2 regions of the Mesorhizobium sp. BR1-1-2 genome follow, and region 2 is predicted to be linked to the other one. Evidence: predicted binding sites of a transcription regulator. Region 2 holds the regulator's gene; the other holds the start of a gene.
What was found. The regulator PhoB, encoded in region 2, activates phosphate uptake and scavenging genes when phosphate is short. The targets are predictions, from matches to a motif close to TGTCATNNANCTGTCAT.
Positions count from the first base shown of each region.

Region 1: a site for PhoB is predicted at 6,167-6,183, ahead of LB551_RS25680 (DUF1045 domain-containing protein). Genes of this name have one in related genera too.

Region 1 is NZ_JAIUID010000016.1:83,692-99,687, reverse strand. Features, by position in the region: gene LB551_RS25710 (sugar-binding protein) at 1-94, shown strand, start outside; gene LB551_RS25705 (sugar ABC transporter ATP-binding protein) at 211-1,749, shown strand; gene LB551_RS25700 (ABC transporter permease) at 1,802-2,797, shown strand; gene LB551_RS25695 (DUF2231 domain-containing protein) at 3,029-3,547, shown strand; gene phnN (phosphonate metabolism protein/1,5-bisphosphokinase (PRPP-forming) PhnN) at 3,608-4,240, opposite strand; gene LB551_RS25685 (alpha-D-ribose 1-methylphosphonate 5-triphosphate diphosphatase) at 4,237-5,376, opposite strand; gene LB551_RS25680 (DUF1045 domain-containing protein) at 5,421-6,128, opposite strand; gene iolB (5-deoxy-glucuronate isomerase) at 6,280-7,092, opposite strand; gene LB551_RS25670 (DUF3329 domain-containing protein) at 7,097-7,315, opposite strand; gene iolE (myo-inosose-2 dehydratase) at 7,356-8,273, opposite strand; gene iolD (3D-(3,5/4)-trihydroxycyclohexane-1,2-dione acylhydrolase (decyclizing)) at 8,418-10,268, opposite strand; gene LB551_RS25655 (bifunctional 5-dehydro-2-deoxygluconokinase/5-dehydro-2-deoxyphosphogluconate aldolase) at 10,299-12,233, opposite strand; gene LB551_RS25650 (MurR/RpiR family transcriptional regulator) at 12,376-13,221, opposite strand; gene LB551_RS25645 (Gfo/Idh/MocA family protein) at 13,377-14,486, shown strand; gene LB551_RS25640 (helix-turn-helix transcriptional regulator) at 14,506-15,204, opposite strand; gene LB551_RS25635 (LysE family translocator) at 15,334-15,969, shown strand.
Region 2 is NZ_JAIUID010000018.1:59,041-75,036, reverse strand. Features, by position in the region: gene LB551_RS26800 (Crp/Fnr family transcriptional regulator) at 167-928, opposite strand; gene LB551_RS26795 (response regulator) at 1,102-1,422, shown strand; gene LB551_RS26790 (RNA polymerase sigma factor) at 1,491-2,042, opposite strand; gene LB551_RS26785 (NepR family anti-sigma factor) at 2,046-2,249, opposite strand; gene LB551_RS26780 (response regulator) at 2,469-3,263, shown strand; gene LB551_RS26775 (DUF1328 domain-containing protein) at 3,446-3,610, shown strand; gene LB551_RS26770 (sensor histidine kinase) at 3,786-4,820, shown strand; gene LB551_RS26765 (hypothetical protein) at 4,909-5,112, shown strand; gene LB551_RS26760 (YMGG-like glycine zipper-containing protein) at 5,287-5,532, shown strand; gene LB551_RS26755 (CHASE domain-containing protein) at 5,751-7,373, opposite strand; gene LB551_RS26750 (ATP-binding cassette domain-containing protein) at 7,519-8,319, opposite strand; gene LB551_RS26745 (sugar ABC transporter permease) at 8,335-9,687, opposite strand; gene xylF (D-xylose ABC transporter substrate-binding protein) at 9,833-10,873, opposite strand; gene LB551_RS26735 (ROK family protein) at 11,130-12,371, shown strand; gene phoB (phosphate regulon transcriptional regulator PhoB) at 12,379-13,068, opposite strand; gene phoU (phosphate signaling complex protein PhoU) at 13,088-13,795, opposite strand; gene pstB (phosphate ABC transporter ATP-binding protein PstB) at 13,821-14,624, opposite strand; gene pstA (phosphate ABC transporter permease PstA) at 14,621-15,472, opposite strand; gene pstC (phosphate ABC transporter permease subunit PstC) at 15,476-15,996, opposite strand, start outside.

The sequences.
Region 1 (15,996 bases), on a different contig from region 2:
GGCCAACGGCCTCATCATCATCCCGACCAAGATCATCGGCAAGGATGACGTCGACGCCTACGCCGCCAATCTGAAGGCGATGGCTGGAAATTAAGACCGAAGGCAGTTCAGCCGGCTCAACGTCGCTTGGGCCGGCTGCTCTCGCATTGACGAAGCCTTCGAGGCCAGTCAGTCTGCCAAGAGGTCGGCCCGCCAACGCTGTCAGGCATGATGAATTACTCCGACACATCCATCGCCGCGACCACCCCGTTCCTCAGCCTCGAGAACGTGCGCAAGACTTATCCGGGCGTCGTCGCGCTCGACGGCTTCTCGATGGAGGTCAGGCCGGGCGAGGTCATCGGCCTCGTCGGCGAAAACGGCGCCGGCAAATCCACCTTGATGAAGATCCTCGGCGGCGTGACGCGGCCGGACAGCGGCACCGTCACTGTCGACGGCACCGCCCATGACGGCCTGAGCGTCGAGGGCAGCCTTGGCTCCGGCATCGCCTTCGTCCACCAGGAACTCAACCTCTTCGAGAACCTCGATGTCGCAGCCAACATCTTCTTCGGCCGCGAACCGCTGCGCGCCGGGCCGCTCAAGCTTGTCGACCGCGCAAGGCTGCGCGCCATGGTGGCGCCGCTCCTGAAACGCGTCGGCGCCAATTTCTCCGCCGACACGCCTGTCGCTGAACTGTCGCTCGCCCAGCAGCAGATGGTCGAGATCGCCAAGGCGCTGTCGATCAAGGCAAGGCTGGTCATCCTCGACGAACCGACATCGAGCCTGCCGATCGCCGAGACCGACAAATTGCTCGACGTCATCAAGGCGCTGAAGGCCGACGGCATCAGCGTCATCTTCATTTCGCATCGCCTGCACGAGGTCGAGCGCGTCGCCGATCGCGTCATCGTGCTGCGCGACGGCATGCTGGCCGGCACCTTGCCCAAGCGCGACATCAACCACGACCAGATGGTCAAGCTGATGATCGGCCGGATGCTGAAGGAGCGCGAAAAAGCCTCCGAGGCGGCCCGCGCCCCCGGCGCCGTCGCCCTGTCGGCCAAGGCCATCCGCACCCCGACCTATCCCGGCCGGCCGGTCGATCTCGACGTCAGGCGCGGTGAAATCCTCGGCCTTGCCGGCCTCGTCGGTTCCGGCCGCACCGAGCTGGCGCGGGTGTTCTTCGGCATCGAAAGCAGCCTTGGCGGCACGCTCGAGCTCGCCGGCAAGCCGCTGGGCCTGGGCTCGGCGGCCGATGCCGTCGCGCACGGCATCTTCCTTGTGCCGGAGGACCGCAAGCTGACCGGCATCCTGCTCGACCTGTCGATAGCCCAGAACATTTCGCTGCCCAACCTGCCGGCGCATGCCAGGCGCTCTTTGGTGTCGGCCAGCGCGGAGACCGCCACTGCGGAGAAGCAGAAAAAAGATCTCGGCATCAAGGCGCCGTCGGTGCAGACGCGCACCGGCACGCTGTCGGGCGGCAACCAGCAGAAGGTCGTGCTGGCCAAATGGCTGGCGATGAACCCCAAGGTTATGATCCTCGACGAGCCGACGCGCGGCATCGACATCGGCGCCAAGGCGGAGATCTACGGGCTGATGCGCGCGCTGGCCGACGCCGGCGTCGCCGTGCTGATGATCTCCAGCGACATGGAGGAGGTGATCGGCGTGTCCGACCGCATCGCCGTCATGCATGAGGGCCAGATCTCGGGCATTCTCGACAAGGATCAGTTCAGCCAGGAAAACGTGCTGCTGCTGGCGGTGGGCAAGCAGCCGAAATAGTTTTTGCCGCCGTGGCTGGATGGCCGCGCAGGCAGGCATTGGGGAGAAGACGATGAGCAAGAAAGATCTCGGCCTGCTGATCCTGATCCTGGTGGTCGGCGCCATCGTCGCCATCATCAATCCCCGCTTCCTGCTGCCGATCAACCTCGCCAACACCTCGAACCTCATCGGCCTGTTCGGCATCCTGTCGATCGGCCAGGCCTTCGTCATCATCACCGGCGGCATCGAATTGTCGGTCGGCTCGCTGGTCGCGCTCCTGGGCACGCTGTTCATCGACTTCATCGCCGTGCGCGGCATGGAATGGCCGCTGGCCTTCGTGCTCATCCTGGTGCTCGGCGCCATCATCGGCCTGGCGCATGGCTGGCTGATCACGCGGCTCAAGCTGCAGCCATTCGTGGTGACCTTGTGCGGCCTTTTGATCTATCGCGGCGTCGCCCGCTTCTACACCGCCGACGGCACCGCCGGTTTCGCCTTCGGCCAGAATTTCCCGGAGCTCGAATTCTTGACCGCCGGCCGCTCCTGGGGCGTGCCGAACTCCTTCTTCGCGCTGATCGTCATCGCCATCGTCATGTGGGTGGTGCTGCACCGCTCGGTGTTCGGCCGCTATCTCTACGCCATCGGCAAGAACGAGGAAGCGGCGAAATATTCCGGTATCCGCACCGGGCGTGTCGTCATGGCCGCCTACGTCATCTGCGGCGTGCTGACGGCGTTGTCGGCGATCTATTTCGCCATGTACACGCGCTCCATCTCGCCGGCCAGCCACGGCCAGTTCTACGAGCTTTACGCCATTGCCGCGGCCGTGCTCGGCGGCTTCTCCCTGCGCGGCGGCGAGGGCTCGCTGATCGGCGTCATCCTCGGCACTGTGCTGCTGCAGGAGCTGCAGAACCTCGTCAACCTGCTCGGCATCCCGTCCTCGCTCAACTTCGCGGTGATGGGCGGCGTCATCCTCATCGGCGTGCTGATCGACCAGCAATGGGGCGTGTTCCGCGCGCGGCGGCGCATGGTCGACGCCGCCCGCAAGGGTGCGGTGGGCGCGGCCGCGGAATAATCGGAGGCATAAAGCGGGCGGCTGCCGTGACCGTTGAAAGATAACGCCGTTTCCATCTCGCCCGACCCGCAATTCCGCTCGATTTATCGTCGGCCGTATCTGTGCGGCCCCAAGCGACTTGGGTGCAAAGGGGGGCGGCGTCGCGAAAACGGCCTTGCGAGCTCCCATCCGGATTGGAACGAAACCCTTATCTGGGCGTTGTTCAAAGCTTTTCTATTCGGAGGCATTGTCATGGCCGCGAATCCGCTAAGCACCGCCAAGGTGGGAGGTCATCCCATCCATCCGATGCTCATTCCCTTTCCTGTCGCGTTCCTTGTCGGCGCGTTTCTCACCGATTTGATGTTCTGGGGCACTGCCGACGCCTTTTGGGCACGCGCGTCAATATGGCTGATTGGAGCAGCCATCGTCATGGCTCTCCTGGCGGCGATTGCCGGCTTTATCGATTTCCTGAGCGAGCCGCGCATCCGCGCCCTGACGGACGCCTGGTATCACATGGTCGGCAATTTGACCGCCGTCGTTCTGGCGCTGATCAATTTCTATCTTCGCTACAGCCAAGGCGCCGAAGCGGCAGTTCGCCCGTGGGGAGTGCTGCTTTCATTGATCGTTGTCTGCATCCTGCTGTTTACCGGCTGGAAAGGCTGGGAGATGGTGTACCGCCATCACGTCGCGGTTCTGGACGCGCCGACACAACCGTCGGCAACGCCGTCGGCCAGCACGCGTCGTGCCGATCACGACCGGCACGCGGCATAAAGGGATGTTCAGGTCAGGCGAGCGCCACCTGACATCAATAGCCACCTGACATCAATACCTTTAGTCGATCAGCCCCGACATGTCGGAGAACGCCATCGCCTTGCGCAGCACCTCGGCAAAGCGCTCGCCTGCCGTCTCGCGCGAACCGCTGTTGTCGATCGAGGTGACGCCGGGTCCCGACAGCGTCACAGGGGCGCTTCGCGCCAGGCGTGCCAGAACCTCCCCGCGCGACTCGCGTCCACGCATCGCCAGCCGCTCGGCCAGCACATCGGGCGAAGCGGTGATCTCGACGATGGCCAGGTTGGCATAGCGCTCCCGCAAGGCAGGGATGATCGCGCGCGATACATTGGCGACAGCGACATGGCCGTTGGCCACTGCCCAATCGACCTCGGCCGGCAGGCCGTAGCGCAGGCCGTGCGCTTCCCAGGAAACGGCGAAGGCGCCGTCGGCTTCGGCCTCGATGAAGGCGGCATCGGCCAGCGTGTCGTGATCCTCGCTTGCCGTATCGCTCGGTCTCGTGATGACGCGGCGCACGAATTCCAGCCGCGTCTCGTCAGCGAAAAGCGCCTTGGCCTGGCCGATGATCGTATCCTTGCCGGCGCCGCTCGGGCCCACCACGGCAACGAAGACGCCGTCGCGTATCGGAAACGCCTCGGCCGACAGTTCACGCTCGATCAACGCCGACACCATCATGCGACCCGTCGCCCTTGCCGCCAGACCGTGCGCACCACCGGAACGTGGTCGTCGAGGCGCACGCGCACCAGGTCGGCCCGGCGGCCTTCTTCGATGACGCCGCGATCGGAAAGACCGACGGCCTCGGCCGGGTTCTTGGACACCATCGCCACCGCCTGCGGCAGGGAAATGCTATCGACGACGTCGCCGAGAAAGAAGGCGGACTGGATCAGGCTGAAGGGGATGTAGTCGGACGACAATATGTCGAGCAGGCCGTCGCTGGCCAGCGTGCGCGCCGAGACGTTGCCAGAATGCGAGGCGCCGCGCATGACGTTGGGCGCGCCCATCAGCACGCCGAGCCCGGCATCCTTCGAAGCTCTGGCGGCTTCCTCGGTGGTTGGGAATTCGGCAACGCGCACGCCTTGCTCGATGGCTTCGTCGACATGGCCCGTTGTCGCATCGTCATGGCTCGCAAGCACGATGCCGCGCTCGTGGCAGGCGGCGGCGATGAAGACGCGGTTCGGCCCCGAATTCCGCGCAGATTCGCCCATCCGCTTCTCACAGAATTTCTGGAAATCGTGATCGGTCAGCTTCAGCTTGCGTTGGTAGTAGTAGGCGTAGGTTTCGAGGTTGACGAACTGGCGCTGACCCGGCGCATGGTCCATCAGCGAGGCGAGCTTCACCCGTTCGTCCGTCTCGAAATTGGCGAAGGCCCTGAGGCAATCCGGCGCCGAGACCTCGCAGCGCAGGTGGATGAAATGATCGGCCCGCAATCGATCCATCCGCACGCTGTCCTCGATCGCATCGGCGAGCTTGCGGATGTCGGCGGCGTTGAGATCGGCATCCTCGTCCATGCCGACGCGCAAGGCATCGAGCACGGTGGTGATGCCCGCGGTCGCCACTTGCGCGTCATGGGCAAGCACGGCGGCAATCGGGTTCCACCGCACCTTCGGCCGCGGCGCATAATGGCCTTCGAGATGATCGGTGTGAAGCTCGACCAGCCCCGGAATGATGAAATCGCCAGCCATGTCCTCGCCAGCTCGGACGGCGCCGGCGGATATGTCGGCGATCAGACCGTCACGCATCACGAGCGAGCCGTCGATGATCTCGTCGGCAAGAACGATGCGGGCGTTGCTCAGAATGGTCTCGGCGGTCATTTCAGGCAGTCCTTGGTTTTTTCTGGCCTTTACGGCTTGTTGCTTCAGGCGGTTTTTCTAGCCGGACGGCGCCCGAGCGCGTGCTGGGAAAGCACCATGAACGGGGCGCCGGGTTCGGGCTCGATGAACAACGTCAGCCCGTCCACAGGCACCGGCTGGCGCAGCACCTCGGCGAACAGGCCCTCGATTGCCAGGCGAAGACGAGGGCTTTCCTGTGGCCCGGCCCTGCCGGACAGCGTCATGTGGAAGCGGAAGCTCTCGAAGACATAGGGATAGCCCCATTGGCAGAGATTGCGAAATTCGCCCGGCTTCAGCGAGTCCGGGCTGCGCCGCTCGATCTCGGCCTCTGTCAACGGCGCGCGAAAGCGATCGAAATCGCGCACCACGTCATCGGCGAAGCGATTGAGCGGAGGCAATGGCGCCTCCGGCACCAGTGCGAAGAAACCGTCGATCTGGCTGACGACGAGACGGGGGATCATCACAACCGGCGTCGCCTCGGCAAAGGCGTCGAGCGCTGTGCGCAGCGAGGCTTCGGTTTCGTTGGCCGCCAACCGGAAAGGGGCTTTCAGCGTCGCATGAAAACCATAGCGCCGTGCCGATGCGGTGTGGAAGGCGACTTCCGCCGCCGACAAATCGCCCACCGCCTCCGCCGGTCGCGTCGTGGCGCCGAAGGGGTCACGGCCCAGCCATTTGGCGGCGATCCGCGCCAATTTTTCGTCCTGCCGGGGGGTGAAGTAGATGGCGTAGCGCATCGAAAATCCTCGTCAGCCCGTTGCCATAGGTGATTTCCATGACGGATTGACGAAGCTTTGAAGGGTTTTCGAAGGCAAATCGACCCCGCCGGTCCTTAGCCGACGATTTTTCTGATCTGGACCAACAGGTTCAGCCGCAACTGCGGGCCGGTCAGGCCTTCATCAGCCATTCGTGCTCGGGCGCATTGTGGAATTTCCACGTCCGCTTCGGGCCGGCCATGACGTTGAGGTAGTAGAGGTCGTAGCCATGGCAAGCGGCGCAGGGGTGATAGCCCCTGGGCACCAGCACGACGTCGCCGTCCTCGATCGCCATCGCCTCGTCCAACTGGCGAGAGCCGTCCTTGTCGGCGTCGGTATAGACCCGCTGGAAAGCAAAGCCCTGCGGCGGGTTGAGGCGGTGGTAATAGGTCTCCTCGAGATAGGACTCGGCAGGCAGATTGTCCTGGTCGTGCTTGTGCGGCGGATAGCTCGACGTGTGGCCGCCGGGCGTGATGACCTCGACCACCAGCAGCGAATCGGCCGGCTTGCCCTCGGGCAGGATATTGGTCACGTAGCGCGTATTGGTGCCCTTGCCGCGCACCTCCTGGCCAAGATCGTCGGGTCCGATCACGCGAACCGGCAGGCCGCCGCCGAGGCCGGGCGCCGAGCAGACCGCGAGTTCCAGTCCGGTATCAGCCGTCACCGACCAATCCGATCCCTGCGGCACATAGACAGACCATGGCTTGCCTTCGAAGGGCGACATGCGCTGGCCGAGCAGGCCGAGATCCTTGCCGCCGGCCTTGGCCGTGCCCTTGCCGGTGACGAACACCAGGCAGACTTCGCGATCGTCCGTCTTTCCCGATGCACTTTCGCCTGGCCTCAGCCGATGCAGGTCAAAACCGACATAGGTCCAGCCGGCGCTTTTTGGCGTCACATGGGCGACACGGCCATGGCCCTTGTCGGCCTTCACCAGCAGCTTCGACATCCGATTACTCCTTCGGTTCGACCTCGGCGGGCGCCTTGTTCTCGTCGGCCGGCTTATAGAGATAAAAAAACTGCCAGACGCCATAGCCGGCGAAGCCCAGCGCGATCACGCCCCAGAACGGTGTGCCGCTCGCGAACTCGATGATCGACCAGATGACGCAGACCGCGACGACGGCGACACGCCGCCACAATGGCCGGAAGAAGGGGTGCTCGGAATCTTTCATCGCGGCAACCTACAGCAAGCCCGGCCTGGCGAGAACCCGATCAGACATCGGGAAAGCCCTGCGTCTCGACCGTGTAGCCGGCGGCCGTCATCACCCGCATCAGCTCCTTGTGGCCGACCTGCGCCATCTTGAGCGGCGGGTTCTTCTTCGGGTCCTGTTCGGCCTCGACCACGAACCAGCCTTCATAGCCATGGTCGGCGAAACGCTGCACGATGGCGCCGAAATCCAGCGAGCCGTCGCCCGGCACGGTGAAGGCGCCGAGCGCCACCGCATCGAGGAAGGACTGCTTCGTGCGATCGAGCTTCTCGATCACGCCCATGCGCACATCCTTCACATGCACATGGCTGATGCGCTTGTGATGATTGTCGATGGCGCGCAGCACGTCGCCGCCGGCAAAGGCCAGATGGCCGGCATCGAGCAGCAGCGGAATGCCCGCTCCGGAATGGCGCATGAAGGCGTCGAGCTCCGGCTCGGTCTCGACCACCGCCGCCATGTGGTGATGATAGGAAAGCGGCATGCCCTGCTCGGCGCACCATTCGCCGAATTCGGTCAGGCGCCTGGCATAAGCCTTCATCTCGTCGCCCGAGAGTTTCGGCTTGGTGGCGAGCGGCTTCGAGCGGTCGCCCTGGATCGAGCGGCCGACCTCGCCATAGACGATGCAGGGCGCGTTCACCGCCTTGAACAGATCGATCATCGGCTGGATGCGATCCTTGTTCTTGCTCATCTCCTCATCGACCAGCGTGCCCGAGAACCAGCCACCGCACAGCGTGACGTCGGCCGCCTTCAGGATCGGCAACATCACCTTAGGGTCGTTGGGGAAGCGCCGGCCCATCTCCATTCCGGTGAAGCCGGCCGAGCGCGACTGGCGCAGGCACTCCTCCAACGACACGTCGTCGCTGAGTTCCGCAAGATCGTCGTTCCACCACGCGATGGGGGACATGCCCAGTTTGGCTTTCAAGTCGTCACTCCGGTTTCTTGTTCACCCTCCCCCTTGTGGGGAGGGCCGCTGCGAAGCAGTGGGTGGGGTGCGGCGCCAGCCCCCACCCGGACCTTCGGTCCGACCTCCCCATAAGGGGGAGGTAGGGAGTTGGCAGCGCTAAGATCAATCGCCGACGCTCTGCATCCGCCGTTTTTCATCATAGACCTTGCGCGCCGCGTTCACTTGGCTGCGCTCGGAGACTTCCGGCACCGCCACGTCCCACCAATGGCCGCCGGCATCGGTGGAGACCAGCGGATCGGTGTCGATGACCAGCACCGTGGTGCGGTCGTTGCCTTTCGCCTGAACCAGCGCCGTCTCCAGCCCTGCGATCGACGAGACCTTCTCGGCAATCGCCCCCATGCTCGCGGCGTGCGCGGCAAAATCGACGTCGGGCAGCACCTCGTGGCGCGCATCCTTCAGGAGATTGTTGAAGTTGGCGCCGCCGGTCGCCATCTGCAGCCGGTTGATGCAGCCAAAACCCCTGTTGTCGAGCAGCACGATGGTCAGCTTCAGGCCGAGCATCACCGAGGTGGCGATCTCGGAATTGAGCATCAGGTAGGAGCCGTCGCCGATCATGACGACGACCTCTTCCCCGGGCTTGGCCATCTTGGTGCCGAGCCCGCCGGCGATCTCGTAACCCATGGTCGAGAAACCGTATTCGGCATGATACGAGCCGGGCGCGCCGGCCTGCCAGAGCTTGTGCAATTCGCCCGGCAGCCCGCCGGCGGCATTGAGCAGCGTCACGCCGGATCCCATGGCGCGCTGCACGGCGCCGATCACCTGTGCGTCGGAAGGGTAGGCGGCATTGGTCGACGCCGTCACCTTGGCGGCTTCGGCCTGCCATTCTTTCTTGCCGGCTGCCGCATTCTCGGTCCAGGCTGATGGCGCCTTCCAGCCCTTCAGCGCGGCACCGAGTTCAGCCAAACCTTCGGCCGCGTCGGCCACCAGCGGCGATGCCCGATGCTTGCCGGCATCGAAAGGCTGCACATTCAAGCCGATGATGGTCTTGCCCGAATTCTTGAACAGCGCCCACGAGCCGGTGGTGAAATCCTGCAGGCGCGTGCCGACGGCCAGCACGACATCGGCCTCTTCCGCCAGCCGGTTGGCGGCCGATGTGCCGGTGACGCCGACCGCCGCCATGTTGAGCGGATGATCGTCCGGCAGCGAGGATTTGCCGCCTTGCGTCTCGCAGACCGGAATGCCGGCGCCTTCGACGAATTTCGCCAGTTCGTCCGAGGCCTGCGAATAGAGCACGCCGCCGCCGGCAATCACCAGTGGCTTGCTGGCGCCCTTGAGCGCCGCGACTGCGGCCGCCAATTCAGCCCGATCCGGGCGCGTCCGGCGCTGGCGCCAGACCCGCTCGGCAAAGAAGCTCTCGGGATAGTCATAGGCTTCGGCCTGCACGTCCTGGCAGAGCGACAAGGTCACAGGCCCGCATTCGGCCGGGTCGGTCAGCACGGCCATTGCGCGGCTCAGCGCCGGGATGATCTGCTCCGGCCGCGTGATACGGTCGAAATAGCGCGACACAGGACGGAAGCAGTCGTTGACCGTCGCCGTGCCGTCGGAAAAATCCTCGGCCTGCTGCAGCACCGGGTCGGGAATGCGGTTGGCGAAGACGTCGCCCGGCAGAAACAGGACAGGCAACCTGTTTACATGCGCAAGTGCCGCCGCCGTCACCATGTTGAGCGCGCCGGGCCCGATCGAGGAGGTAGCGGCCATGAAGCGGCGGCGGAAATTGGCCTTGCCATAGGCGATCGCCGCATGCGCCATCGCCTGTTCATTGTGGGCGCGGAAAGTCGGCAGTTCGTCGCGCACCTGGTAGAGCGCCTCGCCGATGCCGGCGACATTGCCATGGCCGAAGATCGCCCAGACGCCGCCGAAGATCGGCACCTTTGCGCCGTCGATCTCGGTCATCTGTTTGCTCAGGAAACGGGTCAGCGCCTGCGCCATCGTCAGGCGGATTGTCTTGCTCATTGGTTTCCTCCGCAGTCCCTGTGCCCGTTCTTATGCTGCTTTACGGCCGCGCGCGGCAAGCCATGCCTCGGTCAGCTGCTCGAAGCGCGATGCCATGTCGGCAATCGCTTCGTCGTCCGACATCCTGCCGGAAAGCCATTGTTCGGCGGCGTTGATGAAGATGGTGCGGCCGACCGCAAAACCCTTGACGATAGGCGCCTTGGCCGTCGCTGCGAAGGCGGCCTCCAATTCGTCCTGCGGGGCCTCCAGGCCGAGCAGTACGACGCCGCGGCACCAGGGGTCGTTCTTCAGGATCACGGCCTCGATCTTCGTCCACGCGCCGCTAGACGCCTGCGGTTCGAGCTTCCACCAATCCGGCTTGATGCCGAGCGCATAGAGTTCTTCCAGCGCACGCGGGATGGTCGTGTCGTCGAGCTTGCCGTGCTTGCCTGCGATGATCTCGATGAGAAGCTCTCTCCCCACTTTCCGCGCGGCCTCGAACAGAGCGCGTAATTTCTGCTGCTGTTCCTCCTTCAGGTCCGGTGGATCGTCGGGGTGATAGAAGCACAGGCATTTGATGCAGTGGTCGACCGGCCATTCGATAAGCTGGGAGCCGATGTCCTGCGAGAATTCGAAACGCAGCGGCCGCGAGCCCGGCAGTTCCACCGGCCGCCCGAGCCAGGCGAAGGGATGCCGGGCGAATTCGAACATCGCCTCGCGGCCATGTCTCTCGTCGAGCAGCATGCCGTAGCCGTCGCGCCCGGCGGCGACCTTGGCCGCCGCTTTCACCGTCAGCACCTTGAAATCCTCGATGCGCGACGCGTCAGCGCCGGTCTTGGCCGCCACGTCCTCGAGCTGCACCCGGTGGTCGCAGGCGAACGCCATCAGCGAGGGAATGTCGTGCCGGCGCGTCGTTGCCCAATGGATGTGGTTGATCGCCTCGTCCTTGCGCAAGGCCAGATGCCTGCTGCCGTGCTCGAGGAAGAACTGCAATTCCTCGAAGGTCGGATATTCCGGCGCGCACAACAGCCGCGACACGGCGAAGGCACCGCAGGCATTGGCCCAGGTCGCCGCCGTGGCAAGGCTTTCGCCGCCCAGCCAGCCGCGCAGGAAGCCCGACATGAAGGCATCGCCGGCGCCGAGCACGTTGTAGATCTCGATGGGAAAACCCTTGCCGACCACGCCGTCCTCGAGATCGTCGCTGATCGGCCCGTCATAGACGATGCAACCCATGGCGCCGCGCTTGAGCACGATGGTGGCCGAGGACAGCGAACGGATCGTCTGCAGCGCGCTCAGGCAGTCGTCGGCGCCCGAGGCGATCATGATCTCTTCCTCGGTACCCACGACGAGGTCGCAATCGGGCAGCACCGTCTTCAACTGCGCCGAGACGCGGTCGGATTTGACGTAGCGCTCGAAGCCCTCGGCGTGGCCGGCCAGGCCCCAGAGGTTCGGCCGGTAGTCGATGTCGAACACGACCTTGCCTCCCTTGGCCTTCATGATGCGGATCGCCTTGCGCTGGGCGGCATCGCTGTTGGGGCGGGAAAAATGCGTGCCGGTGACGACGATCGCGCGAGCCGAGGAAATAAACGCCTCGTCAATGTCCTCCTCAGCCAGCGCCATGTCGGCGCAGTCGGAGCGGTAGAAGATCATCGGCGAGACGCCTTCGCTCTCCACCGAAAGCAGCACCAATGCGGTCAACCGCTCCTTGTCGGTTTTCAGCCCGTCGGTGTTGACGCCTTCGCGCTTCAATTGTTCGCGGATGAAGCGGCCCATCTGCTCGTCACCGACGCGCGTCAGCAGCGCCGAACGCAGGCCGAGCCGCGCCGTGCCGACCGAGATATTGGCCGGGCAGCCGCCGACCGACTTGGCGAAGGAGGTGATGTCCTCCAGCCGCGAGCCGATCTGCTGGCCATAGAGGTCGACGGAAGCGCGACCGATGGTGATGACGTCGAGCGCAGCGTATTTCGCGTCCACGGCTTCGCTCATTGGAACCTCCCGTCGGGCTTGTTGTGTTGGGGTACACGCGCGAGCGGCAGCGTGGCGCCGAAAAATATGAAATAATAATTCCAATCCATAGTCAATATGGAATGAGCATTCCCCGAGCCAGAATCGCCTTTTTGCCAGCCACTCAGGCCTTACGCCCTTTGCCGGTGTTGCGCCGCTTCTCGCCGACGCCAACGGTCAGCGCCATGGCCAACGCCATCGTCGCCGATAGCGAGCGGAAGCCGGCGAAATCCGCCTCGGCAACCTCGAACCAGACGCTGGCGAACTGGGCAAGCGGTGAGAACGAGCTGTCGGTGATGGCAATGATCGGCACGCCCTGTTCCGAAATCGTGCGCGCCTCCTCGATCGTGGCCGGCGCATAGGGTGAGAAGGAGATGGCGACGACGGCGTCCGCCGGCGTCGCAAAGCTGACCATCTCGGCGTTGAGGCCGGCGGCCGATTCGATCAGCTGGTTGCGGATCTTCAACTTGCCCAGCGCATAGGCGATGTAGGACGCCACCGGATAGGAGCGCCGCTTGGCCAGCACATAGATGGTCTGCGCCTTGGCCAGCAGGGAAATCGCTTCTTCCAGGTGCGCGTCGTCCAGCGTGCGCGAAATGTCGTTGAGCGAGGTGCTGGCGGCGGCGACAAAACCGTCGAAGATCGCCCGGTGGCCGGCGCCGCCCTCCGCCTTGGCGCGCAGCGCCTGCAACCGTTCGTCATAGGAGGAGTTGCGCTCGCGCAGCCGCTCGCGAAACACCTGCTGGAGGCTGGTGAAGCCGTCAAAACCGAGCTGCTGGGCAAAGCGGATCAGCGTCGAGGGCTGCACGCCGGCCGAGGCCGCGATGCTGGCGGCGGTGCCGAAGGCGATATCGTCGGGATTGTCGAGCGCATAGGCGGCGATCTGGGCGATGCGCTTGGGCAGGCTTTCGCGCCGATCGAGGATCGTGGCGCGCAGCGTCTCGAAGTCGCGAGGTACCCGTTCGTCCATCGTCGGCCCGTCCAAGCTCATCGGTGAAGCGTCCTCTCTGCCCCATCATAGCGAGGCTGCGCAAGAACACCATAAAAAATGAGGCAGACATTCCATTCCGAACAAAAATGGACTAATTCATCCACGCAGCGTCTATGACAGTGGAGAAACGGAAAATGGTCGGCGTCGGTCTCATCGGCACGGGGTTCATGGGCAAGTGCCACGCCATTGCGTGGAGCGCCGTCGGCGCCGTCTTTCCCGACGACACCAAGCCACGGCTTGTCCATCTCGGCGAGGTCAATGAGGATCTCGCCAGGCGCAAGGCCGGCGAGTTCGGTTTCGCCAGGGCGTCCGGTGACTGGCGCGCCGTCGTCGAGGATCCCGAAGTGGATGTCGTCTCGCTGACCACGCCCAACCAGTTCCATCCGGAAATGGCCATCGCGGTGCTTCAGGCCGGCAAGCATTTGTGGTGCGAAAAGCCGATGGCGCCGAGCTTCGCCGAAGCCGAGGCAATGGCGGAAGCAGCGAAGAAATCCGGCAAGGTGGCGGCGCTCGGCTACAACTACATCCAGAGCCCGGCCATCCGCCATATCGGCGCGCTGCTCGACGAAAAGATCATCGGCAAGGTCAACCATCTGCGCATCGAGATGGACGAGGATTTCATGGCCGATCCCGAGGCGCTGTTCTTCTGGAAGCACGAGGCCGCCTCCGGCTACGGTGCGCTCGACGATTTTGCCGTGCACCCGCTGTCGCTGGTGTCAGCCCTGTTCGGCCGCGTCGCCAGCGTCATCTGCGACATGGCCAGGCCCTATGCCGACCGCAAGCTGGCCGCCGGCGGCCGCCGCGCGGTCGAAACTTACGACATCGCCAGCGTGCTGATGCATCTGGAGAACGGTGTCGCCGGCACTTTGCAGGTCAACCGCTCGGCCTGGGGCCGCAAGGGGCGCATCGCCGTCCAGATCTTCGGCTCCAAGGGCTCGATCCTGTTCGACCAGGAGCGGATGAACGAGTTCCAACTCTACCTCACATCGGACCGCCCGACCGAACAGGGCTATCGCACCATCCTGGTGGCGCCGCAGCACAAGCCTTATGATTTGTTCGTGCCCGCACCCGGGCATAGCCTCGGCTTCAACGATCTCAAGATCATCGAATGCCATGAACTGCTGATGCGGCTTGCCGGCAGACCGGCGCGGCTGATCGAATTCGCCGAAGGGCTGGAGATCGAGCGCACCGTGCATGCGATGGCGCGATCCTTCGAGGAGAAGCGCTGGGTGGAGGTAAGGTAGGTCCGCTGCGCTGGTCGGTTTAGCCGGCGGCCGCTGCATTGACTTCCCATCCACTGACCCAGATCTGCCGCAACCGGTCCCCTTCGCCCTTGAAGCGCAGTCCTGTCGGCTGGCAATCCTCGATGCGGTCGCTGCGGAAATTGCGGATCGCCTGGCGCAGCTCGCACCAGGCGACAATGTTGGCGGTTTCGGCGTAATAGATCAGCGCGATGGGGCGGATGAGACGCTCGGAAGCGCGGCCAAGCTCGTCGCGATAGGAGAGGTCGAGCTTCTCCTCGTCGCGTATGGCGCGGCGCACCAGCGCCAGATCGATCGCACCTGCGGAGGGCGCGGCGAACCCCCACGCATGCAGCGCATTGGCGTCGAGCGTCTGGCGCAAAGGGGGCGGTACGGCGCCGGCGATCTTGGCGCCGACGCGCTTGGCCGCCTGCTTGAGCTCGTCGTCGCCCATGCGTTCCAGCAGGGCGAGCGACAGCACGATCGCCTCCATCTCCTCGATCGAGAACATCAGCGGCGGCAGGTCGAAGCCGGGACGCAAGACATAGCCGATGCCGCGCCCGCCCTCGATCGGCACGCGCATCGCCTGAAGCGCTGCGATGTCGCGATAGATCGAGCGGATCGTCACTTCCAACTGCGCGGCGATCATTGCCGCAGTCACCGGCTGCCGCGCCAGCCGCAGGATCTGGATGATCTCGAACAGGCGTGACGCCTTGCGCATTTTTCTGACCCGGTACCGATCACAACTGACACACCATCGTCAGTTGGGCCAGCCTATAGGACTGCCTATCGGTTTGAAAATCAACAGGTTTCGTCGCGGCTGGGGCGAGCGGGACAACAGGCAACTGACATGGGCTACGCTGAAAATCTCTGGCTGTTCTTTATCCTCCTGTTCGGCATCATCGCCGTTCCGGGCATGGACATGCTGTTCGTGCTGGCCAATGCGCTGACCGGCGGGCGCGACAGGGGCCTTGCCGCGACCGGCGGCATCATGGTCGGCGGCATGGTGCACACGCTGAACGGCGCGATCGGCGTCGGCCTGCTGATGCATTTCATGCCGATCCTGTTCAAGCCGCTGCTGATTGCCGGCGCGGCCTACATGGCCTTCATCGGCGTCACGCTGATGCGCAGCTCCATCACTGTCGGTCACGACGGGCCCGCTGGCAGCCGCTCGGCATGGAAGGCGTTTCGCCAAGGCCTTGTGACCTGCCTGATCAACCCGAAGGCCTATCTCTTCGTGCTTGCCGTCTACCCGCAGTTCCTGAAGCCGGACTACGGCCCGATCTGGATGCAGGCGACGGTGATGGGCCTGCTGACCGTGCTTACGCAGGCCGCGATCTATGGCGGGCTCGCAATATCAGCCGGCCGCAGCCGCAAGCTGCTGATCGCAAATCCGCGAGCGACCATCCTTGCCGGCCGGGCGGCCGGGCTGCTGCTCTTCGCCGTCTCCGTATTCACAGCATGGGAGGGCGTGAGGGCGGCGTAGTCACGGGCTGGACCGAACTGGCGCCCT
Region 2 (15,996 bases):
CAACGCGCTGCATGTCTCAAGGTTCCGAGCGGTTCGGATAAACGGGCATGATCCCGCAAAGCGGGTATCGGTTTGCGGAAAGGATCACGCTCACTCCAATGGATAGAGGCCATCCCGGTTCCATCGATATCGAACCTTAGCTCAAAACGCGTCCTCCTGCATCCGGTCAGATCAGTGGCCGCTGTCCCTCGCCCAGCCCCTCCCAGCCGGCAAGCTCCTTCAACCCTTCATCATCGATGATCTCGCAGCCGCCGTCGCGCCAGGCGATCAGCTTGCGATCCATCAGCTTGCGAATCGTCTTGTTGGTATGGACCAACGACAGGCCGAGCGTATCGGCGATGTGCTGCTGCGTGAACGCGATCCGGGTGAGCCGCCCGCTATTGAGGCCGACGGCCTTGGCACGGCTGCCGATGAAGGCGATGAGATAGGCGGTGCGCTCGATCGCGCTGCGGCGGCCGACGCTGAGCAGGTTCTCGTCCAGCATCCGCTCCTCGCGTGACGCGATCCAGGTGATGTCATAGGCCAGCCCCGGATGGTTGCGGTAGAGCTCATGCAGGGACTCCCGCTCAAACACGCAAAGCAGCATCGGCGACAGGGCTTCGACGGAATGCTGCATCTCGCCCATCACGCTGCCTTGCAGCCCGATGAGATCTCCGGGAATGGCGTAGTTGAGGATCTGACGGCGGCCGTCCGACAACAGCTTGTAACGGAAACCCCAGCCCGACAGCACCGTGTAGAAGTGGGCGCTGCGGCGTCCTTCCACCAGCACCGTTGCGCCCTTGTCGACCGCGAGTTCGCCTTTCTTCAATTTATCGATAAAGGCCAGTTCCGATCTCTCGAATTTGCGGAAACCCGCCAGCGGCCACAATGGGCAATTCTCGCAATCAAACCGACGGCTGGAGCTAGCAAGACCGTTCTGGATTGACATTTCGAGCGCTCCTCGAGAACCGCGGGCTCAGCCGCTACGATGGCACGTCTTTTTTAAATGACAGCGCGCCAAATAGCGATCATGACTCGCTGTGTTTCAAGGAGCCATTGCCTGTGCCCCCTTTGCTTGATGGATTGCGCATACTTGTCCTGGAAGATGAATTTCTCATCGCCATGGATGTCGAGCAGCTTTGCCGCGACCATGGCGCCCGCGAAGTGGTGATCGTCCGCGACTTGGCCGAGATCGATGGTCGACAGGTTGCCACCCAATTCGATGCGGCGATCATCGATCTCATGCTGGGCGGCACCCCGACCTTCGACTTTGCATCAGGCCTGCGCGAAATGGGAGTCCCCTTCGTCTTTGCCTCCGGTTATTCGGATGCAGACGAGATCAAAGCTGCCTTTCCAGGGATAAGGCTGGTCAGCAAACCTTATTCGGGCGAAGATCTTGTGGAAGCGTTGGCCCTGGCCTGCGGGCGAGTTCCACCCGCCTGACAGCGCCAAATTGCGTAGTGGTCAGAGAGGCGATGGCGATTCTCCCTGCCGTTTCGAGGCGACGCGCTTCAGTGCGCCGCCGTTCCCGTGACCTGTGCTGAGATCGCGTCGGGACCGTACTCGTCCTCACCGGAGATTTTCAGTATCTCCTGCAGGCGCGTGCGGGCTCGGCTGACGCGGCTCTTGATCGTTCCGACCGCGCAGCCGCAGATCTCCGCCGCCTCCTCGTAGGAGAAGCCCGAGGCACCGATCAGGATGATGGCCTCGCGCTGATCTTCCGGCAGTTGCTCGAGTGCACCGCGGAAATCCTTGAGGTCGAGCTGGCCGTGCTGGGCGGGATGCACCGCAAGCCTGGCCGTCATGATGCCGTCGCTATCCTGCACCTCGCGGCCGCGTTTGCGCATCTGCGAATAGAACTCGTTGCGCAGGATGGTGAAGAGCCATGCCTTGAGGTTGGTGCCGGGCTGAAAGCTCTCATGCTTGTCCCATGCCTTGACCAGCGTTTCCTGTACGAGATCATCGGCTTTATCGGCATTCTGCGTCAGGGACACTGCGAAGGCGCGCAAGCTCGGTATTGCCCCAAGCAGATCGGTCTTGAAGCCTTGTGAGACCGTTGCCATGCCTCAGTCCTTCTTCTGTGCGGGCTCGGTCCGCTCCAGTTGCCTGAGCAACTGCGCGAAGCGATCCGGCACATCGTCGGAGACCAGCTCGTCATAATATTGTTTGAGTTTGCGTCCGATTTCGGAATTCGGCCCGAGCGGGTCGCCCGCGCCGTTCCGGCGCCTGCTTGCGGCGCCAGTCAAGACATCTTTCGTCATTTCCTTCATTTCGCCCTTTAATCCAGCCCCAAAGCCGCTCAACATACACTCAACACAAGGCAAGCGGCATCCTCATCTGGTTGCCCATCCCCAACTCAAACGCCGTTCAAGCGCATTGGTTCCCAGGCCGGAACTTTTTACGAAGGCGCGCGTTTATGTTGTTGGGGCTTGCAATGGGGCTTGACCTGCATTTTTAGTCAATCACGTCATCTGAGGGAGACGTCCGTCATGAGTTTATCCGCCACCATCGCTCCGCACCTGCCGTTCCTGCGCCGCTTCTCGCGTGCCGTCTCGGGATCGCAGGAGAGCGGCGACGCGCTGGTTGCCGCGATGCTCGAGGCCATCATCGCCGATGTGGACATTTTTCCCGAGGCATCCAGCGACCGCATCGCGCTGTACAAGGTCTTCGCCAAACTGTTCACGTCCGTCGCCATCCGCGTTCCACAGGAGCAGGCGCAGTCGGCATGGGAACAGCGCGCCGCGGCCAATCTCAATGCGATCGCGCCGCTTCCCCGCCAGGCCTTCCTTCTGGTTGCCGTCGAGGGTTTCAGCGAGGATGAGGCGGCCGAAATCCTCGGCGTCGGCGAACAGGAATTCTCAGAGCTGCTTGCTCAGGCGAGCAATGAGATTTCCCGTCAGGTGGCGACCGACGTTCTGATCATCGAGGACGAACCGCTCATCGCCATGGACATAGAGGAGATGGTCGAGAGCCTGGGCCATCGCGTCGTCGGCACGGCCCGCACCCATGCCGAAGCGGTGACGATGTTCGGCAAGACCCGGCCTAAGATGGTGCTGGCCGACATCCAGCTCGCCGACGGCAGCTCGGGCATCGAGGCGGTAAACGAGATCCTGTCGTCGACTTCCGTGCCGGTGATCTTCATTACCGCCTTTCCCGAGCGGCTCCTGACCGGCGAGCGGCCCGAACCGGCCTTCCTGGTGACGAAGCCGTTCAACCCCGACATGGTCAAGGCGCTGATCAGCCAGGCTCTGTTCTTCGACCGGCAGGCGAAGGCAGCCGCATAGCCATGCGCATCTGAAGTCGCCGCACACGCGCGAAAAAGCAGGGCACGGCCAGCCGGAGGTTCCGCTGGCCGTGCCCTGTTTCGCGCCACAATGGTGCCCCGGGGGATCGTCTTTTTCGGCAAATAGTGGAACAAACCGCATCCACCCACGTTTTTCTTGCACAGTTGGAAGGAGATGGAACCATGCTTTACTGGGCGCTCGTATTTCTCGTCGTGGCAATCATCGCCGGCGCGCTTGGTTTCGGCGGCATTGCCGGCACGTCTGCCGGGATAGCACAGATATTGTTCTTCATCTTTCTGGCTTTCCTCATCATTTCGCTTCTCGCCGGCCTGTTCAAACGGGCGTGAGCGATACTGGGCGAACACTGGAAGCCGCACCCCTCAAACGGTTTCCAGCCACCGCCGGGTAGTGTCCCACAAGGACGCCGCCCGGCGGACCGTTTTTAGGCCTCTGGTTCCCGTAACCTGCTTGGAACCCATTGGACGGTGAGCCGTTCAGCCTGAGTTGGGGTGGACAGGTCGGATGCGTTCCAGGGGTCGAGATACCAAGAAAAACGAGCGGGGCGAAGAGGTTATCGCTCTGCAGCCTGCCGAAAGCGGCATGCAACTCGGCCGGGCGCTTCTCCACGCACTGCACAATGCCGGCATTTCCGTTCTCTATCAGGACCGCGACATGAAAACGGTCTGGGCGCGCAACATGCGTGCGCCCTGGGCCGCCGACAGCAGCGAGGGCGAGGGCGTCCTGCCGCCGGCACAGGCCGACCGCATCGGCGCTGCCAAGCGCGATGTCGTCGCAAGCGGCAATCCGCAGCGCCTTGAGATCGGCGTTCCGATGGAAGACGGCGTCCGCTGGTTTCAGGTCTGGATCGACGCCGACCACGGCGAGGCTGGCGACGTGCAAGGCGTTGTCACCACCATGGTCGAGACGACGGAGCAGCGACGCCGCGAACAGACGCTGACGACGCTGTTGCGCGAAGTCACGCATCGCTCGAAGAATTTGCTGGCGATCATCCAGAGCATCGCCACCCAGACGGGGCGCTATTCCGATGGCATCGGCGATTTCCTGACGCGCTTTCGCGGCCGGCTTCAGTCGCTGGCCTCCTCCCAGGATCTGGTGACCTCCTCCAACTGGCGCGGTGCTGCCCTTCGCGAACTCGTGGCGGGTCAGGTTGGCCGCTACGGAACCGGAGCGTCGCACAGCCTTCGCTTCCGCGGCGCAAATCCTTACCTCAATCCCAATGCCGCGCTGCACATCGGCCTTGCGATGCATGAGCTTGCCGTCAACTCGGTCAGCTACGGCGCCCTGTCGCGGCCGGAGGGCTTCGTCGAAGTGACCGCCGTCCTCGACGCCTCCACCGATGGCGACATTGCCCTGTCGCTGACCTGGGCCGAAACCGTAGGAACCGACAGCAACCAAGAGGGCAAGAAGCGCTTCGGCAGCGTCGCACTGGAACGCGTGGTGCCCTCTTCCCTGAACGGAACGGCGCGACTCGAGATCGCGGATGGTCGCCTCGAATACCGTCTCGTCGTTCCGCACGGCAATTTCGAGACGGACTAGGCGATCCGGCCATGCTTTTAACCGGCTGTTCACCATAAAGGCAGATGCTGTTTCCTAGATACCGACGGGAACTGCCGAGTCGAGGGGCATGCTTTCGAGGGCTTTGCAGCAGCGGAGGAGCGTCCTGACGATCGCCGACATAAACAGGCTGGAGCAGGCCGCCCGCATTTCGATGGGCGAATTCCAGGATCCCGGGCTATCCGCGGCATCGCCGGCTGCTCATGGCATTCTGCGCATCGTTGCCCCGCTGGTGGCGATAATTGTCCTGATCGCCCTATCCCAGCTGACCTGATCGAAATTCCCGCTCCTGTCTTGGCTCACGTGTCGCCCGCAATTTCCGGGTCCGCGCCATCAGAAATCCATGTGCCCGGAAAAGACTCTCTTCACCAACAATAAATTGGAGCAGCAAAAGCCGATTTTTCATGCTAAGTGACGGCTGGAGCTTATTAAAGTGAGGAGTGACCCTATGCGGAAAATTCTTATTTCCATGGCTGCCGTGGTCGCCGTCAGCGGCTGCACCTCGACCGAGCAGGATGTCGTCGGGGGCGGCTTGATCGGCGCCGGCGTAGGCGGCTTGGTCGGCGGCGGCAAGGGCGCGCTGATCGGCGCGGCCGTCGGTGCCGGCTCAGGCCTGCTGGTCCGCAACCTGCGCAATGGCTACTGCCAGTATCGCGATCATCGGGGTCGCATCTACACGGCGCGCTGCAACTAAGGCAATTCCAGGAAAAACGTGGAGCGTTTCCGGGGAAAGCGCGTAGCGCTTCCCCAGGGAATTGCGAAACAAAGAGCTTGAGCGGGTCGGCGATTCTATCGGACGCTGGACCGCTCGGGCATAGTGAACCGCACCGCTGTCAGGCTCTTTCGCGAACCCGACAGCGGTGCGGCAATTATCGGCTGGCCTGGAGCGATTCCGGCAAGATCCGATGGCATTCACCCCGGCAGCGGAATCCTGATTTCCACATTCAATCCGTCATCGCGATAGTCGCGGTGGATCGTGCCACGCAGTTCACGCGTGACATTGAGGTCGATCAGTTTGGTGCCGAAGCCGGTCGTGGCCGGCGCGTCGACCTTCTTCTGCCCGGTTTCCTGCCAGCTCAGAGCCAGGATCCGGTCACGCCCGCGCCCCTCGACCGACCATTCGATCCTGAGGGCGCCGACCGTATTGCCGGCCTCGCCATATTTCAGCGCATTCGTCGCCAGTTCGTGGAAGGTAAGGCCCAGGGCCTGCGTCGTGGTTTCGTCAAGCAGCACCTCCGGCCCGGACAACAGCTCTTCCGGTAGCTCCTTTCCGAACACCTGGCCAAGCTCGATGCGCAGCAGGTCGCCCAGATCCGCCTTCTGCCAGCGCGAGCGCGTCAGCATGTCCTGGGACGCGGCCATTGCCTGCAGCCGGGCCGAGAACGACGCCGAGAACTCATTGACGTCGCTGGCGCGCGATGCGGTCTGGCGCGCGATCGCCAGCACCCGCGTGATCGAATTCTTGATGCGATGCTTCATCTCTTGCAGCATCAAATCCTTTTCGAGCAGGCTCTTTTCCGTCGTCTCGTGCAGCAGCGATGCCGCCTCGTAGGCCCGCTCCTGATAGCGCGCGACGAGCGCGATGGCGCCGGCCAGCAGCAGCCCGAACAGGCCGAGCATGACCGGGATGGCCCGCGACGATGGCTGCGAGAAGGCGCTGGTCGGCCTGAACTGCACGGTCCACGGTCGGCCCGCGACGCTGATCTTGCGGGTGACCAGCAGCCTGTCGCCAAAGCCCGAGACTGGCGGCGTCTCCGACCGGAACAGCAGATGATCCGGATCGACGGCGCCATCGTAGATTTCGGTGTTGACCGGCAGCAGCGGCGCGCGGCTGAGCGCGATCTGGAACAGATCCCGGGCCCGGAAGGCCGCATAGAGAAAGCCTACAGTCGAGGATCGCGATGCGTTTATGGCGTAGGGTGCGGTTTCGACGTTGAGCCGCACGAAGACGTAGAAGCCGGTGAAGGTCTGCGCCGCGCCCGTGCCCTGGCCGAGTTGCACCAGCCCGCTCGCGTGCTGCTGGTCATCGGCCATTGCCTTTTCGATTGCCGCGCGCCGCACCGGCTCGGTGAACATGTCGTAGCCGATGATGGCCTTGTTGGACGGGCCGAGCGGCTCGAACAGCACAATGGGCGTGCGCCATGGCTGCGTCGTATCCGGATAGATCGGACGCCTGATGCCCTGGTCACGCAGCATATCGCGTTCGACCGTCGCCTCGTCACCTGCTTTCACCAGCCGGAGAACGCCGATACCGCCCAGGCCAGCGAAATTGGTATCGACATCGAGGGCATCGAAGAACGCTTTGAACTCATTCTGCGAGATGTCGCCATTACGGGCGTCGAACAATGCTTGCGACGAGCGCAGCAGCGACAGCTGCAGGTCGATCCGGCTCTCGATTCGGTTGAGCGCGTCGTCCGCGGTCGCGTCAAACTTGATGCGAGCCGCCTCCTGCGTCGCGAAATAGGCGAACCCCGCCATCGTCATGCTGATCAGCGCAACGGCAACGAAAGCGACGATTGGAAAAAGCTTCTTCAACGGATGATGCGGCCCATCAGCATGTGCGCCCTTTATGGGCAAGTCGCCTTGCCAATACAATGGCAAGGCCAAGCCATCCCGGCGGCTGGCATATCACATGACCGGCAGATCGGGATCTTGCGACCAGGCGGCAACCGGACAGGCTTCAGGCAGCGATCTTCAGCGCGCCTGGTCCGGGAATGGCGCCGGGCGGACATTTGCCCAGGATGATCATGCCGAGCACCTCGTCCTGGGTCACATCGCTGGTGCGGGCAGTGCCGACGACCTGGCCGTTTTTCATGACGCACACCCGGTCGGCCAGTTCGAAAACGTCGTGGATGTCATGGCTGATCAGGAAGATGCCGATGCCGTCGGATTTGAGCTGCCTGACCAGTTCCCCGACCTGGGCGGTTTCCTGCGGTCCAAGTGCTGCCGTCGGCTCGTCCATGATCAGGATGCGGGCGTTGAACAGGATCGCGCGTGCGATCGCCACCGACTGCCGCTGTCCGCCCGACAGCTTGATCACCGGCTCCTTGAAGCGCTGGAAGCGGGGATTGAGCCTGCCCATCACCTTGCGCGCCTCGGCCTCCATGGCGACGTCGTCGAGCGTGCCCCAGGCGGTTCTCAGCTCGCGGCCGAGGAACAGGTTGGCGGCGGCGTCGACATTGTCGGCGAGCGCCAGGGTCTGGTAGATCGTCTCGATGCCGTATTTCTTGGCATCGCGCGGATTGGAGATCGAGGCCTCCTCGCCATTGACGAAGATTTCGCCCGCATCGCGCTTGTAGGCGCCCGACAGGATCTTGATCAGCGTCGATTTGCCGGCGCCGTTGTGGCCGAGCAGGGCCACGACCTCGCCGGGGAAAAGATCGATCGAGGCATCGTCGACGGCGCGAATGCCGCCGAACGCGATTGAGATGTTGCGCATGTCGACCAGCGGGTTGCCGGCGGGAGCGATCCTGTCAGCCATGATTGTCCTCCTCCCTCAAACGCGTTTGCGATAGACGGTGTCGAGCCACACCGCGATCACCAGCACGGCGCCGACGACAATGCTCTGCAGCGGCGAGTCGACTCCGAGCAGCACCATGCCGGATTGCAGCGACTGCATCAAAAGCGCGCCCAGCATGGCGCCGATGATGGTGCCCGAACCGCCGGCGAGCGACGTGCCGCCGATGACGGCCGCCGCGATCACCAGCAATTCATCCAGCGTTCCGAGCACGTTGGTGGCCGAGTTCTGCCGGGCAGACGAGATCGCGGCGGCGATCGTGGCCAGTACGCCCATGATCATGAACACTTTCATCGTGATCCAGCGCGTATTGATGCCGGCGAGGTTGGCTGCTTCCGGATTGCCGCCGATGGCAAAGACATAGCGGCCGAAACGGGTGCGTTTGGTGATGAAGGTCATGACCAGCCCGACGGCGATGGCCATCAGCACCGGTATGGCGATGCCATGGGCGATGAACAGGCCGCCCTCGGGCACGGTGATGTTGTTGGCGGCTGCATATCTGTTCACGATGCCGACCGGCCACGGATAGGAATTGGCCAGCCAAACCGCGCCCATGATGACGGCGCAGGTCACCACGCCAATCAGCGTCTCGGCCCAGATCGGACGCAGCGGGAAACGGAAGCGCTTGCGCTGCACCCGCCCGTTGAACAGCGCAAGCACCACCGCAAGGCAGGCGGCGATACCGACCACCCAGCTCCAGGTCGCGCCGATCGATCCGGCCGGGCCGCCGCCCATCAGCTGGAACGTCGTGTTGAGCGGCGCCACCGTCTGGCCGCTGGTGACCCACCAGGCGGCACCGCGCCAGACCAGCAATCCGCCCAGCGTGACGATGAAGGCCGGCACTTCGAGATAGGCGATGACGAAACCCTGGAAGGCGCCGATCAACAGGCCGAGCACCAGGCCGATGACCAGCGCCAGGACCCAGATCCATGGGTTGCCGAGCTCGAGTCCGACCATCCGCACCAGGAAGTGCACCTGGGCGAAGCCCATGACCATGCCGATCAACCCTTCGGCCGAACCGACGGACAGATCGATGTTGCGCATGACGATGACCAGCACCATGCCTGAGGCCATGATGGCGACGGCCGAGGTCTGCACCGACAGGTTCCACAGATTGCGCGGCGTGAGGAAGGTACGGCTGTCGAAATCGAGCGGATTGACGCCGAGACGCAGGCTGGACAGGACATGCAACCCGATCCAGATCAGCAGCAGCGCGCCGATCATGCCGAGCATGCGCGTGTCGATCTCGGTCGCCTTCAGGAACCGGGCGACGGCGCCGAGCTCCGACGCACGCGCGGTGTCGGCCTGCGGGTTGGACGTCGTGTCGGTCATGATTTTCTCCCACCGGCCTGCCCGTCTGACGCGGATGCCGGAACCCAGCCTAGAAGTTACCCGCCCGGGGCGGAAAAACAAATCTTCTTGAGAAAACGCCGCGGCTTGGCAGCCGCGGCGCTTCAATGCTTGACGTGGTGCAAGATCAGTTGCAGGCCGCGACGCTGCCCGCCGCGACGCCGGCACAGACCTCGTCCTTCTTGATCCAGCCAGCGTCGATGACGACGTTGAGATTGTCCTTGGTGATCGCAACCGGGGTCAGGAACAACGATTTGACGGTGTTCCCGCCGGGCGTGGTGAAGTCCTTGACGCCGGCAATATCGGTCATCTTCTTGCCGTCGGCCAGTTGCGAGGCGATCTCCGCGGCGTTCTTGCCGAGTTCCCGCGCGTCCTTCCACACCGACACGGTCTGCGTGCCGAGCGCGATCCGGTTCAGCGCGGCATGATCACCATCCTGGCCCGACACCGGCACGGTGCCGGCCAAACCTTGAGCCGTCAACGCCGCGACGACGCCGCCGGCAGTGCCGTCATTGGCCGCGACCACCGCGTCGACCTTGTTGTCGTTGGCGGTCAGGAACTGCTCCATGTTCTTCTGGGCGTTGGCCGGCAGCCAGCCATCGGTATAGGCCTCGCCGACATTCTTGATCTTGCCGCTGTCGATGGCGTCCTTGAGCACTTCCATCGAGCCCGAGAACAGGAAATCGGCATTCGGATCCGCACCCGAGCCCTTGATGAAGACGTAGTTGCCTTCCGGCTTCACCTTGAACACTTCGCGGGCCTGCATGCGGCCCACTTCCTTGTTGTCGAAGGTCAGATAGAAAACGTCCTTATTCTCGATCAGGCGGTCATAGCCGACGACCGGAATGCCTTCGTCGAGCGCTTTCTGCACCGCCGGGCCGATGGCGGAGGCGTCCTGCGCCAGGATGATCAGCGAATTGGCGCCCTGCGAGATCAGGCTCTCGACGTCGGTGAGCTGCTTGCCGGGGTTGGACTGGGCGTCGGCGGAAATATACTTGTCGCCGGCGGCTTCGATCGCCTTCTTCATGGCGGCCTCGTCGGTCTTCCAACGCTCTTCCTGGAAGTTCGACCAGGAAACGCCGATGACCTTGTCCTTCGCCTGCGCGACCGACGCGAGCGTCAGCGACATGGCGACACCCGCCAGGATAGCGGCTGTGAATCTCTTCATCTTATCCTCCCTGCGCCGCGTATGGCGCGACCAAACAGGCCCGAAGGCCGGCACAAAGGCTCTATTTTTTCGAGCCTCGAAAAAACACTGGTCCATCGTCGGAACGCTGTCAACGTCGATTCTGATGTATTTTGATGTCCTCGTGAATTTTTTTCGAGCTCCGGAATAAATAATGACAGCCAAGGCCGGTTCTGCCAGTATTTGGCGGTCGCTGGGCCTGGGGAGAGAAGACGGCGACCGGGAGGATGCGAGAAACATGTCGGTCGGAATCCGCCACGACGATCTGCGCCGACGCAATCGGGCGATGGTGATCGCGGCCGTGCGCCGTGCCGGGCAGCCCTCGCGCACCGAGATTGCCGCGACCACCGGGCTCAGCCATTCCACCATATCGGCGATCTCCTCCGACCTGATCGGCGAAGGCATCCTGGCGCAGAGCAAGCCGAGCGAGGCCGGTGCGATGAAACGCGGCCGGCCGCAGATCGGCCTCAGCCTCAACCCTGAAGCCGCGGCGGTGATGACCGTGGTGCTGTCGCTGAATTTCCTCTCCGTCGCCGTCATCGACTATGCCGGCCAGGTGATATCGGAGGAGCAGCGCCGGCTGGACACGCTGACCATGTCGCGCGAGGCGCTGATCGGCGAATGCGTAGCCATCGTCAGGCGGCGGTTCGAGGATCCCGACCTCGACGTCGCCAGCATCGCCCGTATCGCGCTGGCGATCCAGGGCATCACCGACACGGAGGCGCGCGCCATGCTGTGGTCGCCGATCACGCCGCAGACCGATATTGCCTTCGCCGACATACTGGAGGCCGAGTTCGGCATTCCCGCCACCATGGAGAACGATTGCAACATGATGGCGGTGGCGCTGCGCTGGCGCGATCCCCGGCGCTACCGCGACGACTTCATCGCCATCCTGTTGTCACACGGCATCGGCATGGGCCTGGTGCTGAAGGGCGAACTGTTCACCGGCACCCATTCATCCGGAGGCGAGTTCGGCCACATGATCCATCGCCCGGGTGGGGCGCTCTGCCGCTGCGGGCGGCGCGGCTGTGTCGAGGCCTATGCCGGGAACTATGCCATCTGGCGCAACGCGAGGCAGCTTGGCGAGGACACCGAGCCCGTCGATGTCAGCGACGCCGACATGCGTGCGCTGGCGGCCACGGCGCGCGAAAAGGACGGGCCGGAGCGCGAAGCCTACCGCAAGGCCGGTGAGGCGCTGGGCTACGGCCTTGGCAGCCTGTTCGCCCTGATCGATCCGGCGCCGGTCGCCATGGTCGGCGTCAGCGCCGCCGCCTTCGACTTGATCGAGCCGGCTCTGCGCGAAGCCATTGCCCAGACCGCCGGCGGACAGCACTCGAAATCGATTTCCTTCGACACCGAGCCGAACGAACTGCCGCTGATCCGCGAGGGCTGCGCCATGCGCGCGCTGACCTTCGTCGACCAGGAAATTTTCGCACCGGGGGCACAAGCGAAATCAGGCGTGGGCGAGAATGTTGCGTGACATATCCCTAGGCTTCGCGGATCGCATACCCCGCGCCACGGATAGTACGGATCACGTCAGGCATGCGGCCGTTGTTGACCGCCTTGCGCAGCCGGCCGACATGGACGTCCACGGTGCGCTCGTCGATATAGATCGTTTCGCCCCAGACATTGTCGAGCAGCTGGCTGCGCGAGAACACGCGGCCGGGATGGCGCATCATGAATTCGAGCAGACGGAACTCGGTCGGCCCGAGCCGGATCTCGCTCTTCTTGCGGTAGACCCGGTGCGATTCACGGTCGAGCACGATGTCGCCGACCTTGAGCACGCTGGACAGCACTTCCGGCTTGGCGCGGCGCAGCAGCGCCTTGACGCGTGCCATGAATTCCGGCGTTGAGAACGGCTTGACCAAATAGTCGTCGGCGCCGGTGGAGAGACCTCGCACCCGATCGCTTTCTTCGCCGCGCGCCGTCAGCATGATAATCGGCAGCCGCTCGGTCTCGGGCCGCATCCGGAGACGGCGGCAGAGCTCGATGCCGGAAACCGCCGGCACCATCCAGTCGAGCACAAGAAGGTCGGGGACATTCTCCTGCAAGCGGATCTCGGCCTCGTCGCCGCGCGTCACCACCTCGACCTGGTAACCCTCCGATTCCAGATTGTAACGGAGCAGCACACCCAGCGGCTCCTCGTCCTCCACCACCATGATGCGTGGCGCGATCATCGACTGGTCACCCCTGCCGTCACGCCGCTGGCGCCGACATCGCCGTTTCGTCCTGCTTCGGGCGATTGGCGGGCAATTGCGTGCCGGTCAGCACATAATAGGCATTTTCGGCAATGTTGGTCACATGATCACCGATGCGCTCGAGATTCTTGGCGCAGAACAAAAGATGCGTGCAGGCGGTGATGTTGCGCGGATCCTCCATCATGTAGGTCAGCAGCTCGCGGAACACCGATGTGTATTTGACGTCGATGCGTTCATCGTCGGCGCGCAGCTTGGCTAGCGCCGAGGCATCACGGGCGCCATACTCCTCGATCACGCCCTGCACCTGGATCAATACCAGCTGCGCCATGGCATCGATGGAGTGCGACAGGTCGCGCGGCGTGGCGGCCAGGCCGACGGTGCCGACGCGCTTGGCGATGTTCTTGGCGAGATCGCCGATGCGTTCGAGATCTCCCGCCATGCGGATCGAGCCGACGACATGGCGCAGATCGTCCGCCATGGGCTGCCGCTTGGCGATCAGCGTGATGGCGCGGTCGTCGAGTTCGCGCTGGCGCGCATCCATGATCGCGTCGTCGGAGACGACGCGCTGGGCGAGCGCATTGTCGGAATTCAGGAGCGCCTTGGTGGCGCCGCCGACCATCGATGAGGCGAGATCGCCCATGTCGCGGATCAGCCTGCTGATCTGTCCGAGATCTTCGTCAAAGGCTGCGACTGTATGTTCGGCCATGATCTTGGTCCTCGTATGCCTGGGATCAGCCGAAGCGGCCGGTGATATAGTCCTGCGTGCGCTTCTCGCGGGGCGACGTGAAGATCTTCTCGGTGCGGTCGAACTCGACCAGCTCGCCCAGATACATGAAGGCGGTCTGCTTCGACACGCGCGCCGCCTGCTGCATGTTATGGGTGACGATGACGATCGTATAATCGGCCTGCAGCTCGTCGATCAGTTCCTCGATCTTGGCGGTCGACAGCGGATCGAGCGCCGAGGCAGGCTCGTCGAGCAGGATGACCTCTGGCTTCACCGCCACCGTGCGGGCGATGCAGAGGCGCTGCTGCTGGCCGCCCGAAAGGCTGAGGCCACTGGCGTTGAGCTTGTCCTTGACCTCGCTCCACAGTGCCGCGCGCTTCAGCGCCTGCTCGACACGGCCGTCCATCTCGGCCTTGCTGAGCTTCTCATAGAGCCTGACGCCGAACGCGATGTTCTCGTAAATCGACATCGGGAACGGCGTCGGCTTCTGAAACACCATGCCGATCTTGGTCCTGAGCAGGTTGAGGTCCTGCGAACGGTCGAGGATGTTCTGGCCGTCGAGCAGCACCTGGCCCTCGGCGCTCTGCTTCGGGTAGAGCTCGTAGATGCGGTTGAAGACGCGCAGCAGCGTCGATTTCCCGCAGCCCGAAGGCCCGATGAAGGCGGTGACGCTGCGCTCAGGCAGCGACAGGCTGATATCCTTCAGCGCCTTCGACTGGCCGTAGTAGAAATTGAGGTTCTTGACCTCGATCTTGGCTTTCTCGACCGCGACTTCGGGCGTGTTCAACTCGGTGGACAACATCGGTTTCATCTGTCCTCTCTGCGTCCGGTAAGGCTGCGGGCGAAGATGCTCAGCCCGAGAACCGTAAGGGTGATTATGAGTGCGCCGGTCCACGCCAGTTGCTGCCATTCCTCGTAGGGGCTGAGAGCGAACTGGAAGATGGTGACGGGCAGGCTGGCCATCGGCGCGTTGAGATTGCTCGACCAGAACTGGTTGTTGAGCGCTGTGAAGAGCAGCGGCGCCGTCTCGCCGGAAATGCGGGCGATGGCCAGCAATATGCCGGTGACGATGCCCGACAGCGCCGCACGGTAGGCGACCGAGCGGATGACCACCCAGCGCGGCGCGCCGATCGCAGCGCCGGCCTCGCGCAAGGCGTTAGGCACCAGGTTGAGCATGTCCTCGGTGGTGCGCACGACGACCGGGAGGACCAGGATGGCCAGCGCGACGGCACCGGCGATCGCCGAGAAATGTCCCATCGGCCGCACCAGCAGCTCGTAGACGAACAGGCCGACGATGATCGAGGGTGCCGACAGCAGGATGTCGTTGATGAAGCGCACGATCGTGGTGAGGCGCGAGAAGCGGCCATATTCGGCCATGTAGGTCCCAGCGAGGACACCGATCGGCGTGCCGACGATGACGGCGATGACTGTCATCATGATACTGCCGTAGATGGCATTGAGCAGGCCGCCGGCATCGCCGGGCGGCGGTGTCATTTCGGTGAACACAGACAGCGAAACACCCGACAGGCCCTTATAGAGCAGTGCGCCGAGGATCAGCGCCAGCCAGGCCAGGCCGACGCCCGCCGCCGTGACGCATAGCGTCATCATCACGGCATTCCTGCGCTTGCGTCGATTGTGAAGCGATGTGGCCGTCGACATCGGTCAGGCTCCCGTGCGGCTGTCCATGCGCAGCAGCATGTAGCGCGCAAGGGCAAGGATCAGGAAAGTGATGACGAACAGGATCAGGCCGAGCGCCACCAGCGAAGACGTATAGAGATCGCCGTCGGCTTCGGTGAATTCGTTGGCGATGGTTGCCGAGATCGTCGTGCCGGGCGCGAAAAGCGAGGCGCTGATGCGGTGGGCGTTGCCGATGACGAAGGTTACCGCCATGGTTTCGCCGAGCGCGCGGCCGAGGCCGAGCATGACGCCGCCCATGATGCCGACGCGGGTATAGGGGATGACGACGCGGCGCGTGACCTCCCAGGTCGTGCAGCCGATGCCATAGGCCGATTCCTTCAGCACCGCCGGCACCGTGTCGAAGACATCCTTGGTGATCGAGGTGATGAAGGGCAGGACCATGATGGCAAGGATCAGCGCCGAGGTCAAAAGGCCGATGCCGTAGGGCGGACCCGCAAACAGGCTGGAGAGCCCCGGCACGTCGTGGAAAAGCTTGATGATGAAGG